Regions from separate parts of the Glutamicibacter sp. AOP12-B1-11 genome, predicted to be linked through region 2. Evidence: riboswitches for the same ligand, from Rfam matches in the RefSeq annotation. Region 2 holds a riboswitch; each other region holds the start of a gene.
What was found. A riboswitch is a leader RNA that binds a small molecule or an ion and turns the genes downstream of it on or off. The one in region 2 is predicted to bind S-adenosylmethionine.
Positions count from the first base shown of each region.

Region 1: it holds a riboswitch for S-adenosylmethionine, as region 2 does, so the genes downstream of both, ACT3UQ_RS04390 (bifunctional o-acetylhomoserine/o-acetylserine sulfhydrylase) here and ACT3UQ_RS15595 (O-acetylhomoserine aminocarboxypropyltransferase/cysteine synthase family protein) in region 2, are expected to answer to the same signal.
Region 3: it holds a riboswitch for S-adenosylmethionine, as region 2 does, so the genes downstream of both, ACT3UQ_RS00800 (O-acetylhomoserine aminocarboxypropyltransferase/cysteine synthase family protein) here and ACT3UQ_RS15595 (O-acetylhomoserine aminocarboxypropyltransferase/cysteine synthase family protein) in region 2, are expected to answer to the same signal.

Region 1 covers NZ_JBQSYL010000005.1:108,489-112,412, reverse strand. The annotation lists gene metX (homoserine O-acetyltransferase MetX) at 1-64, opposite strand, end outside; gene ACT3UQ_RS04390 (bifunctional o-acetylhomoserine/o-acetylserine sulfhydrylase) at 67-1,410, opposite strand; SAM riboswitch class IV at 1,502-1,619, opposite strand; gene ACT3UQ_RS04385 (VOC family protein) at 1,793-2,437, shown strand; gene ACT3UQ_RS04380 (GNAT family acetyltransferase) at 2,535-2,942, opposite strand; gene ACT3UQ_RS04375 (CPBP family intramembrane glutamic endopeptidase) at 3,000-3,752, opposite strand; gene ACT3UQ_RS04370 (DeoR/GlpR family DNA-binding transcription regulator) at 3,872-3,924, opposite strand, start outside.
Region 2 covers NZ_JBQSYL010000028.1:20,078-24,001, reverse strand. The annotation lists gene ACT3UQ_RS15600 (cystathionine gamma-synthase) at 1-1,127, opposite strand, end outside; gene ACT3UQ_RS15595 (O-acetylhomoserine aminocarboxypropyltransferase/cysteine synthase family protein) at 1,124-2,434, opposite strand; SAM riboswitch class I at 2,555-2,645, opposite strand; gene ACT3UQ_RS15590 (LysR family transcriptional regulator) at 2,884-3,825, opposite strand.
Region 3 covers NZ_JBQSYL010000001.1:153,249-157,172, forward strand. The annotation lists gene ACT3UQ_RS00795 (CoA-binding protein) at 1-213, opposite strand, end outside; gene ACT3UQ_RS00800 (O-acetylhomoserine aminocarboxypropyltransferase/cysteine synthase family protein) at 213-1,580, opposite strand; SAM riboswitch class I at 1,666-1,760, opposite strand; gene ACT3UQ_RS00805 (histidine phosphatase family protein) at 1,799-2,437, shown strand; gene ACT3UQ_RS00810 (RNA polymerase sigma factor) at 2,597-3,097, shown strand; gene ACT3UQ_RS00815 (methylated-DNA--[protein]-cysteine S-methyltransferase) at 3,094-3,723, shown strand.

The sequences.
Region 1 (3,924 bases), on a different contig from region 2:
CGTCCTGTCCGTCGGCGAGGTTCTTCGAGTCGAGAGTCTCTTCGGTAGTCACTATGGATGCCATGCCTAGAGGGTTTCCTGCAATTCCTGGTTAGCAGGCTCTGCGATCGCAGCAAAACCAAGTTGCAAGTCAGCGAGTATGTCCTTGATGTTCTCCAACCCCACGCTCAGCCGAACGAGCCCCGGACGCACGCCGGCCGACAGGCGTTCCGCCTCGGTCAGCTGTGCATGGGTGGTCGAAGCGGGGTGAATCACCAGCGAGCGAACGTCGCCGATATTCGCCACATTTGAATGGAGTTCTAGGGCATCTACGAATGCCTTGCCCGCTTCGGCGCCGCCGGCAACGTCAAAGGCGATGACCGCCCCAACACCGTTTGGCGCATATTTCTGGCCACGCTCAAACCATGGCGAGGAAGGCAACCCGGCATAGGCGACCAGCTCGACTTGCTCATGGCCTTCAAGCCAGGCGGCGACTTCCTTGGCATTCTGCACGTGGCGTTCCACGCGGAGCGACAGGGTTTCCAGCCCTTGGGCAATCAAGAAGGCGTTGAAGGGTGCCACCGATGAGCCCAGGTCGCGCAGCAACTGCACGCGTGCCTTGAGGATGTAGGCGAGGTTTGCGCCGAGAATGCCGTTGACGCCCAGATCTCGGGCGAACACCAAACCGTTGTAGGACTCGTCCGGGGTGTTGAAATCAGGGAAGCGTTCCGGATCCTTGGCGAAGTCGAACTTCCCCGAATCCACGATGACGCCGGCAATGGCGGTGCCGTGCCCGCCGAGATACTTGGTGGCCGAATGGATGACGATGTCCGCGCCCCACTCGATCGGACGGATCAGGTATGGGGTGGCCAAGGTGTTGTCCACCAGCAACGGAACACCGGCTTCGTGGGCAATCTCCGAGATTCCCTCGATGTCCAGGATGTCCTGACGCGGGTTGGAGACCACCTCGCCGAAGAACGCCTTGGTATTTGGCTGCACAGCCTCGCGCCACTGCGCCAGGTTATCCGGATCGGCCACGAAGGTGACCTGGATGCCGAGCTTGCGCAACGTGTGCTTGAACAGGTTCTGCGTTCCACCATACAGGCTTGGGCTGGCAACGAGGTGGTCGCCGGCCTGGGCCAGGTTCAGGATGGCGAAGGTGGTGGCCGCCTGCCCGGAGGCGAGCAACAGTGCGCCGACACCGCCTTCGAGGTCGGCAATGCGGTTTTCGACGGCTTCCTGGGTTGGATTTCCAATGCGAGTGTAGATCGGCTCCAGCTCCTGCAAGGCGAAGCGCGCGGCCGCGCTCTCTGCGCTGGGGAAGACGAACGAAGACGTCTGATAGATCGGCAAGGCACGCGCTCCGGTAACCGGGTCGGGCTGTTGTCCGGAGTGGATCTGACGCGTCTCAAATGACCAGTTGTTACTCATGGTTTCCTCCATATAGCTTGTTGACTATGGGGGTACACCACTAAAAAACACACCGACAGGAAGCTCCTCGTCGAGGTACTTTCCAGGGGGTAACCCGCGCTTGTCCTAGACACAGTTTGTGCCGAGGGCCAGGTCTTCACCCGGGGCACCCCACCGCGGAGGAGGGTTGCCGCCCAGTAAGCCGGGGCTTGTTACTGGGACTCATGACCTGACACAAGTCTGCCGGACAACCGAAGATCTTGGCAATATGAAGTGGCTCAAAGTGACGCAATCGGTCATATTGCACTTTTATAACGCAATTTATGCAGAGCGTTCGATCGCCAGTTTGCCAGTTAGGGTAGCCTAAGTCGAGACTTGAATCACATAGTGACATGATGGGCACATGATGAGGCTAGATCACGTTACGTACGCATGTGGCCCGGACGGGCTCATGCCAACCGCCGAAAGAATCTCCGAGGCTTTGGGCTTGGAATTCGTCAAGGGAGGCGTGCATCCGCGATTCGGAACTCGCAATGTAATTTTCCCGCTCAAGCATGACCAATACCTAGAAGTAGTTGAAGTTCTGAACCACCCCGCTAGCGACAAGGCACCGTTTGGGCAGGCGGTCCGTGCCCGTTCCGAGCTGGGCGGCGGATGGATGGGATGGTGTGTTTCAGTTGAGGATCTCTCAAGCGCAGAAGAGCGCCTGGGACGCAAATCGGTTCCGGGTAACCGCAAGTTCCCTGACGGCCGCGAACTCACCTGGCAGCAGATTGGCATCAAGGGTCTGATCGCGGACCCGCAGGTTCCATACTTGTTGCGCTGGGACGCCGGCACCGAAGACTTGCACCCTTCCCGTGCGCTGGATCCCGCTGGCCAGATCCAGAGCATTGCCATTGCCGGTTCACGCGACCGAGTCCTTGATTGGCTGGGGCAGCCAGAAAACGTGAATCTCGGTGCGGTGAGCATGGAGTATGAAGCACCCAACGGGACCCCGGGCATCTTGTCTGTAACTTTCGAAACCGATAACGGTACCGTGGTGCTGTAAGACAAGGTACGCACGAAGGTAGGTGGGGGCAATGGCGCCCCCACCTACTCTTCTTTAATGCCAGTTGTGCGCTCAAACTGGCAAGGCTCTGCTCTGCCTATAGCCGCTTGCCCAAAACCACAATGTCTTGGGTTTCGTAGCCTTGCTGCTCGTAGAATCGAATGACCTGCGAGTTCTCGGAGCGAACCATCAGCTGCACCTTGGGCACCGAACGTCGGCGCAACCAATCGGTGGCCGCGCCAACGATCTGTTGGCCCAGTCCTTGGCCCTGGCTCTCGGGACGGACCGCAACGTAGTACAGCCACCCGCGGTGACCATCAAAACCAACCATCGCGGAGGCAAGCAGCGCTCCGTCGCGGTGCCCCACAAGAATTGTGGATGACTCGTTGCGTAGCGCTTGTTCCGCATCGGCCAGCGGATCATTCCAAGGCCGGGTGAGTTCCACCCGTTGCCAGAGTGCGACCACCTCGGCAAGGCCATTCATCTGAAGCTCGCTAATCTGCATTTTCACTCCCCTGCTAAAAGCACTCCGAAATTGGGCCATCGTGAATCTGGAAAGTGCTCAGGCACCAATGCCGATGGCCGGGCCGATGAGCAAGAAGCCTACAAAACCAACGGCATCCAGCAGGAAATGTGCGATGACCAGGGGCATGACGCGACCGTATTTATGATAGAGCCAGCCAAAGACCACACCCATGGCGAAGTTGCCGATCATCGGTCCGGCCCCTTGGTACAGATGATAGCTTCCGCGCAGCAGGGCCGAACCGAGAATCAGCACCCAGGGTCCAAGATTGAGTCTCTTGCCGTAGCCGAAGAGGAAAGCCAACATCACGACTTCCTCCAGTACTGCATGGCGTACCGCTGAAAGGACCAGCACCGGCACACTCCACCAGTAGTCTGCGAGATTTGCCGTGGCCAGCGCTGTGGTGATGCCGAATGCTCGACCCGCTGCATATACGCCTAGCGTGCCGATTCCCATGACGAGAAACAAGCACACCCCGAGCAGCGCATCCTTGCCAGGACGACGGAAATCGAAGCCTATGTCCCTGATGCTTCGTCCGAGCGTTCGATGCATGAAATAGAGCGCGAGGGCCACCGGGAGCAGGGCGAAAAGGATATCCAGGAGCTGGTACGCCAGGTCAAAGTATTCTCGCGTGTTCAACGGATTGTTCATGGATGTGGCCTGCTCGCGCAGTGGCGCACGAGTCGCCTTGTCGGCAAAGCTGATAAGCGAATACACGGCGCTCTGTCCGAGTGAGAGCCCTAGAACGAGGAAAATCTCAATCTTCAGGATGCGAGTGCCGCTCGTCGTCAATGTCTTTTCACCAGTCACATATCGATCATAGACTTCGACTGCTGTGCTGCGGCTGAGCAAGGAGTCCGAGCGGATCATACTGCAGCGCCTGACCATGCTGCAGCGTTGGCCCGATGCACTTACTGTGCCGCAGACATTCCCGTTTTGGTGATGACCGGGATCCCTGCCATGG
Region 2 (3,924 bases):
TCCGCGATGAGGTCCTCGGGTTCCTCGATGCCCACCGAAAGGCGGACCAGGTTGGCCGGGATTTCCAGCTCGGTGCCGATCAGCGAGGCATGGGTCATTTCGCGCGGGTAGCAGACCAGGGATTCCACCCCGCCCAGGGAAACCGAGAGCTGGAAGTACTCCATGGATTCGGCGAAAGCGCGCGCGGCGGGTTCGTCGGTGAGCTGCAACGAGACGATGCCGCCAAAACCACGCTGCTGGCGCGCCGCAAGCTCATGGCCGGGATGGGATTCCAACCCGGGGTAATAGACCCGCGTCACCTCAGGCTGGTCATCAAGCCAGCGTGCCAGCTTAGCTGCGGAGGCGCAGTGGCGTTCCATGCGCAGTCCCAAGGTCTTCAGGCCGCGTGCGGCCAGGTAGGAATCCTGCGGGCCGGCCACCGCGCCGCCGGCGAATTGCTGGAAGCCGACGGCTTCGGCCAGCGGCTGGCCACGGAAGAGGTGATCGGCGACGATCACCGCCCCGCCGAGCACATCCGAGTGTCCCCCGATGTACTTGGTGGTGGAGTGGACCACCGCGTGGGCCCCGAAGTCCAAAGGCCGCTGCAGGTAGGGAGTGGCGAAGGTGTTGTCCACCACCAGCAGGGCGCCGTGCTCGCGGGCGATGTCCGCCCAGCCGGCAAGATCGGCGATGCCCAGCAGCGGGTTGGAGGGAGTCTCCACCCAAAGCAGCGCGGTGTTCGGGCGCACCGCTGCGCGCACCGAGTCCAGGTTGGTGATATCCACCGCGGAAGAGGTGATGCCCCATTTGCTGTGCAATTTGGAGATCAGCCGGTTGGTGCCGCCGTAGCCGTCGGCGCCCAGGATGATGTGGTCGCCCGGTTCAAGCACCGCACGCAGCAGCGCGTCTTCGGCGGCGATGCCCGAGGCGAAGGCGAACCCCGCGGCTCCGCCTTCCAGGGCGGTGAGCTGCGCTTCGAAGCCATCGCGGGTCGGGTTCGAGCCGCGGGAGTATTCGTGCCCGGAGCGCAAGACGTTGATTCCGTCCTGGATGAACGTGCTGGTTTGGTAGATCGGTGGGACCACGGCTCCGGTGTGCGGGTCTTTATGCTGGCCGGCGTGGACGGCGAGGGTGTTGAAGCCGCTCATGATGCTCCTTGGGTTTGCGGGGCCAGGGCCCGGTTTAGTGCGCTGTCCAGCGCTTGGGTGAGGTCGGCGAGCAGATCGGCGGGGTCTTCAAGCCCCACCGAAAGGCGCAGGGTGGAGGTGTTCAGGCCCGCGGCGAGAAGTTGCTCCGCGGAGAGCCGGCAGTGCGTCATGGTGGCCGGGTGGGCGACCATGGTGCGGGTATCGCCCACATTTGCGGCCAGGGAAATCAGCTGCAGCCCGTCGATCACCGGGGACACCAGCGAGGGGTGGGCCAGTTCGATGGCCAGCACGCAACCGGTGCCCTTGGGCGTGAGCTTTTTGGCCAGCTCGTGGCTCGGGTGGGCCGGCAGCGAAGGGTGGTGGATGGCCGCAATGCCCGGGTGATCTGCAAGTTCCTGGATCAGGGTGCTCACGCTGCGCTGCACGTGTGCGGCACGTACCGGCAAGGTTTCGATGCCGGTCAGAATGCCTTGGGCGCTGGCCGGGGCCAAGGCCGGCCCCAGGTCGTGCAGGAATTTGGAGCGGACCAGCATGGCGTAGGCGGCCGATCCGTGGCGTTCAAGCAGCGAGGCATTGTTCAGCCGCACTCGCGGGGCGGCGATTTGCGGCCAGCGGGTGGAATCCGAGAAATCGAACTTCCCCGAATCCACGACCACGCCGCCGAGCACCGAGCCGTGTCCGGCTAGTCCCTTGGTGGCCGAGTGCACCACAATGTCGGCGCCAAAATCCAGCGGGCGAATATTCAGCGGGGTGGCCAGCGTATTGTCGACGACCACCGGAATGTTGTGCTCGTGCCCGATCGCCGAGATGGCGGGCAGGTCCGCCACGGTGCACAGCGGGTTGGAGACGGACTCCAGGAAGAACGCCCGGGTGTCTTCTTCGATGGCCCCGGCCCAAGCTGCGGGGTCGGCCTGGTCGACAAAGCTGACCCGGATGCCGAAGTCGGCAAAGGTGTCGGTGAACAGGTCCACGGTGCCGCCGTACAGCGAGGAGGAAACCACGATGTGCTTAGGACCCTGGGTCAGGGCAAGCAGCGAGAGTGCAACGGCCGACTGCCCCGAGGCGGTGGCTACCGCTTGGGCTCCGCCTTCAAGGGCGGCCACCCGCTGTTCCAGGATGGCCACGGTGGGGTTGCCGGTGCGTGAATAAGTGAAGCCGGCCTGGCGCAACGCGAATTTTTCGATCGCTTCTGCGTGCGATTCGAACTGGTACGCTGCGCAATTGTGCAGTGGCGGCAGCATCGGGCGGAAATCTCCGCTCGGACGATACCCTGCATGGACCGCGTCGGTTCCTTGGCGTTGGCTCATAGCTCCTTCTCGTTTCTGATCCACGAGAGAGTGCACCGAACACCCGGCGTCGTACCGCCCCTCGGCCGCCCTGAGGCCACAACGGTACGAAGCATGGCGCCTTATGGCACGTTCGGAACTGCTCCATCGTTCCTGGCATTAGCACCTTTCGGTTTCCCGATGGTTGCTGCGACGTCTACGAGCCAGATCTCTCGGTCGCTCTTGATGGGTTGTTGTTCTTCCATGGTTGGACATCGGCATCCGGCGGCGCAAACGACGCCCACGCCCGCGCTTCATACAGGGGCACCTGGCTTCACATCCCGCGCCAGTCCCGTAATGGGGCCCGGCCCGCAGTCCCTTTGTGACGCGCGGCAACCGCCAGAATCCTTGAAGAACCAGGGTTTTGCGCAACTATTATGTCGCCGACGGTCCGCCAAATGACACGGTGTTACGTCTTGGGGGCCGGGGATTCAGTCCAGGACCTCAACTCCGAAGCTTGAGACGACCGAGCGCACCTCGTCCAGATAGCGCCGCGCTTGCTCGGTCAGCGGAATCGCTGCATGGTCGATCCAGCCGATCTCGATGCGCTCATCGACATCCAGCGGGATGGCGACGATGGACGGGTCCAGCTCGTCGCTGATGATGCCCGTGGAGATGGTGTACCCGCCCAGGCCGATCATCAGGTTGAAGATGGTCGCGCGGTCCGAAACCTGGATTTCGCGCTTGCTGGAGCTGGTGGAGAGCACTTCCTCGGCGAAGTAGAACGAGTTGTTCGCACCCTGGTCGAAGGTCAAGCGCGGCAGGTCTTCGAGGTCCTCGAGCGTCACCCGCGCCCGGGAGGCCAGCGGGTTGCTGCGCGAAATGAAGATGTGCGGATCGGCGAGGAACAGGGGGTGGAATACGAGCCGGGACTCGCGCAGCAGCTTGTCGATGACCTTCCGGTTGAAGTCGTTGCGATAGAGGATGCCGATGTCGCTGCGCAGGGTGCGCACGTCCTCGATGATCTGTTCGGTGCGGGTCTCGCGCAGCGAGAATTGATATTCCTCGGCCCCGCTGGCCTGAACCATCCTGACAAAGGCATCCACCGAGAAGGAATAGTGCTGCGTGGAGACGCCGAGCAGGCGACGGACCGAGGGACGCCCGAGGTAGCGATGCTCAAGCAGCTCCACCTGCTCCAGAACCTGCCGGGCATAACCAAGGAATTCTGCTCCCTCGGCGGTGAGCGTCACTCCCCTGGCCGAGCGGACCAGCAAGGTGCGTCCCACGCGGGCTTCGAGCTCCTTCATCGCCGCCGACATGCTCGGCTGTGCGACGTAAATTAGGTCAGCCGCCGCGGAGATCGACCCCTCGCTGGCGACCGCAATGAAATAGCGCAACTGCTGCAGTGTCAAACCACTCGTCCCCTGAACCATAGTGCGAGTCTATACGAATCCATAGTTATATCGAGTTACCTGATATCCTCGATCTCACTGCATGATGGACGCATCGACTTACTTTCGGCCGGCCCAGGC
Region 3 (3,924 bases), on a different contig from region 2:
CTTGTAGACCGGCTGGCCCAGAATCTCGTCGAGCACCGGGTTGATGAAGTACACCTTGTACTTCGAGGAGGACAGCAGGTAGGTGGCGACGAAATAGCTCGCACGCGAGGGCTTATTCGAGGCGCCAACAATGGCGATGACCTTTGTATCGCGCAGGATCTGCAGGCGTTCGGCCGCGCCGGGCGCCTGCCAGGTGCGTTCTTCGATGCTCATTAGTTCGCTCCCTTCGAAGCGGCTGGCACGGCGCAGGCGGCGCCGTCATAGGTGGGAGTGTCGAGCTGTTCGTCAGGGGTGGCTGCCTGCGAGGCGCTCAGCGCCTGATCAAGGTCCCAGATGATGTCTTCGACGTCCTCCAGGCCAACCGACAAGCGGATCAGGTCCTCCGGAACGCCGGCGGCAATCATCTGCGCGGCGCTCAGCTGCTGGTGCGTGGTGGAGCCCGGGTGCAGCACCAAGGTGCGCGCATCGCCGATATTCGCCAGGTGGCTGGCCAGCTGCAACGCCTCGATGAACTTGGTGCCGGCCGCACGCCCACCCTTCACGCCGAAGCTGAAGACCGAGCCGACGCCCAGGGGAAGCAATTCGGTGGCCCGCTCATGCTGTGGGTGGGATTCCAGGCCCGCGTAGTTCACATAGCCGACGCGGTCATCGGCTTCGAGCCACGCGGCGATCTGCTTCGCGTTGGCCAAGTGGTTGTCCATGCGCTGCGGCAGCGTCTCCAAACCCTGCAGCAGCTGGAAGGCCGACTGGGCCGGCAGGGAGGGACCGAAGTCGCGCAGCTGCTCGCTGCGCAGCTTGGTCAGGAAGCCGTACTCGCCGAAGTTATCCCACCAGGACACGTTGCCGTAGCTCGGCACCGGTTCGGTCATAGTGGGGAACTTGCCGTTGCCCCAGTTGAAGGTGCCGGCCTCGATGACCACACCACCCAAGGTGGTGCCGTGGCCGCCGATGAACTTGGTCGCCGAGTGGATCACGATGTCCGCACCGTGCTCGATAGGGCGCAGCAGGTACGGCGGGGTCAGCGTGGAGTCGACCACCAGCGGCAGGTTGTGCCGGTGCGCCACCTCGGCCAGGCCCTTCAGGTCTGCAATGTCGCCGGAGGGGTTCGCCACGATCTCGGTGTAGACGGCCTTGGTGTTTTCCTGGATGGCAGCCTCAAAGTCGGCCGCCTCGTTGGAATCGACGAAGGTGGTGTTGATGCCGAAGCGGCGCAGGGAGACGTCCAGCTGGGTGATGGTGCCGCCGTAGAGCTTGGAAGAGGCCACGATGTGGTCTCCGGCCTGTGCCAGCGCCGCGAAGGTGACGAACTCGGCTGCCATGCCGGAGCCGGTGGCTACCGCGCCGATGCCCCCTTCGAGGGAGGCCATGCGCTCCTCGAAAGCCGCCACGGTCGGATTGCCGATGCGCGAATAGATGTTGCCGTATTTCTGCAGGGCGAACAGGTTCGCCGCATCATCGGTGTCTTTGAAGACGAATGAGGTGCTCTGGTAGATCGGCACGGCGCGTGCGCCATGCTCGGCATCGGGGGTGCCGCCTGCGTGTAGCGCGCGGGTGCGGAATCCAAACTTGTGGTCGGCCATGGTGGCTTACGACTCCTTGTCGACTGGGTCTTCGGCAGGAATCCCGGGTCAATGTCGCATAACCCCTGGAGTCCAGTGGAAAGCAGCTCCATCGGTTCTGGCGGTAGCACCTGATCCACCGGCTGTGGCAGGTTGCTGCGGCGTCATCAAACCAGATCTCTCGGCCGCTCGGGATGGTTAAGTAATAGTCTGTCAATATGTCCTGGGATGACCCAACAATGAGTCCTAAGGTTGCGAAGGTTGAAGCGCAGACTGATTCGGGTGCGGCGCCGCGGTTACCATATGCTCGAATTATGGACACCGCGCTAGCACTGGTACGACACGGGCAGACCGACTGGAATCTTGCGGGTCGGCTCCAGGGCCGCACGGACATCGAGCTGAACGAGACCGGCCGCGAACAGGCGCGCGCGGCCGGGCGAGCGCTCATGGGGGAGGGGTGGGATCTGGTGCTCGCCTCCCCGCTGTCCCGCGCCCAGGAGACCGCCGCGCTCATCGCCGCGGAACTCGGCGTCGACACCGGTGCCCCGGTTGCTCACGCGGTTGAACGCGGCTTCGGTCCGCTCGAAGGGCGGGTCATGATCGAAGTGACCGAGCGGGAAGCGGCTGCGCTGGCGGGGCAAGCCGAGAGCCGTGAACTGGTGCTGCAGCGGATGCTGCTCGCCTTGACCGAACTGATTCAGGCAAACCCCGGCCGCCGCATGCTGGTGGTCAGCCATGGGGCCGCCATGCGCATCACCCGCGACGCGCTCGCCGGGACCCGCGCCGAGCGGGGAGTGGAAAATGGAGAAGTCATTCCGGTCAGCCTTGCCCGGCTCGCCGAACTCGTTCAGGAACACGATCTTGCGGACGCCCGCTAGGCTCGTTTGCCACCCAGTGATTATCCGGCACCGGGCCGGTACTGCTTAAGCACCGCTAGGCAGCCGCGGAGAATCTTTCTCGAAGAAAAATCCCCACGAAATCTCACAAAACATCGCGGCGGTACGTTTACATGGTGAAAGCACCGAACCAGGAGCAGCATGAAACAGCCATTCGAACGCATCGTCCAGGCCCACGGGCTGAGCGTCCTTCGGGTTTGCCGCGCCCTGCTCGATGAGCACCGCGCGCAGGATGCCTGGTCCGAAACGTTTCTCTCCGCGCTGAAGGCGTACCCGGAGCTGGATGAGGAGGCGAATGTCCAGGCGTGGCTGGTGCGCATCGCCCATCGCAAGGCCGTCGATGAGCTCCGCCGGCACAAACCAGAACTCAGCCAAGCAGAGGTCCAGCCAGCCACTCGGGCATCGTCCGAGACCAGCGCGGAGGACCACGTGGCAAACATGGAGCTGTGGCAGGCAGTGAAGCTGCTGCCACAAAAGCAGCGGCTGGTCGTGGCCTACCGTTATCTGGGTGGGCTCGGCTATGCCCAAATCGCCGAGATTCTCTCCGGCAGCGCGGATGCTGCCCGGCGTGCTTCAGCCGACGGAATCAAGAACCTGCGAACCCACCTGTCGCAGGATCAACTACCAGGAGGCGACCGATGAACACGCAAACTCCAGACTCCAACCCGACCTCATCCGAGGCGCAGCTGCTGCGCGAGCTCCATACGCGCCTGGAGCGTAGCGCGGGGGAGCAGCAGTTGATCGATATCGCCTATCGGGTAGTGGATTCGCCCATCGGGCGGCTGCTTATGGCCTGCACGGAGGTGGGGCTGGTTCGGGTCGCCTTCGAAAGCGAGGGGCATGAATCGATCCTCGATATCCTGTCCGGCAAAGTGGGTGCGCGGATCTTGCGCGCGCCAGCAAAACTGGACAATGTCGCCTGGCAGCTCGAAGAGTACTTTGCCGGGGACCGGCAGGAATTCGAAGTGCCCTTGGACCTGCGCCTCTCGACCGAATTCCGCAGGCAAGTCCAGCTGGAACTGAGCCAGATAGGCTACGGCGAAACCTGGAGCTATGCCCGGATGGCCGAAAGGCTCGGCAAGCCCAAGGCGGTGCGCGCGGTTGGATCGGCCTGCGCCACCAATCCGCTGCCTATCGTCCTGCCCTGCCACCGGGTCCTGCGCACCGATGGTTCGCTCGGCGGCTATCTGGGTGGGCTGGAGACCAAGACCTACCTGCTCCGGATGGAAAATCCGGATCGTTCAGAACAAGCCCCGGTCCTTTTCTAGCCCGAGCCACGGAGCTAAGCCGCACAGACCTGGGGATGGTGCTCGGGGAGCGCTTGATAGCTCGGTAACGCAATGAACTATTCATCCGCGAACTCCGCGGCAAAGTGCCTCCACCTCGGGGCCCGCCCCACATGTTTTCTACCGCCGTTCTGCCCGCGTACTGGTGGCGTATTCCAATCGCTGCCTGCCCGGTTCATGTTA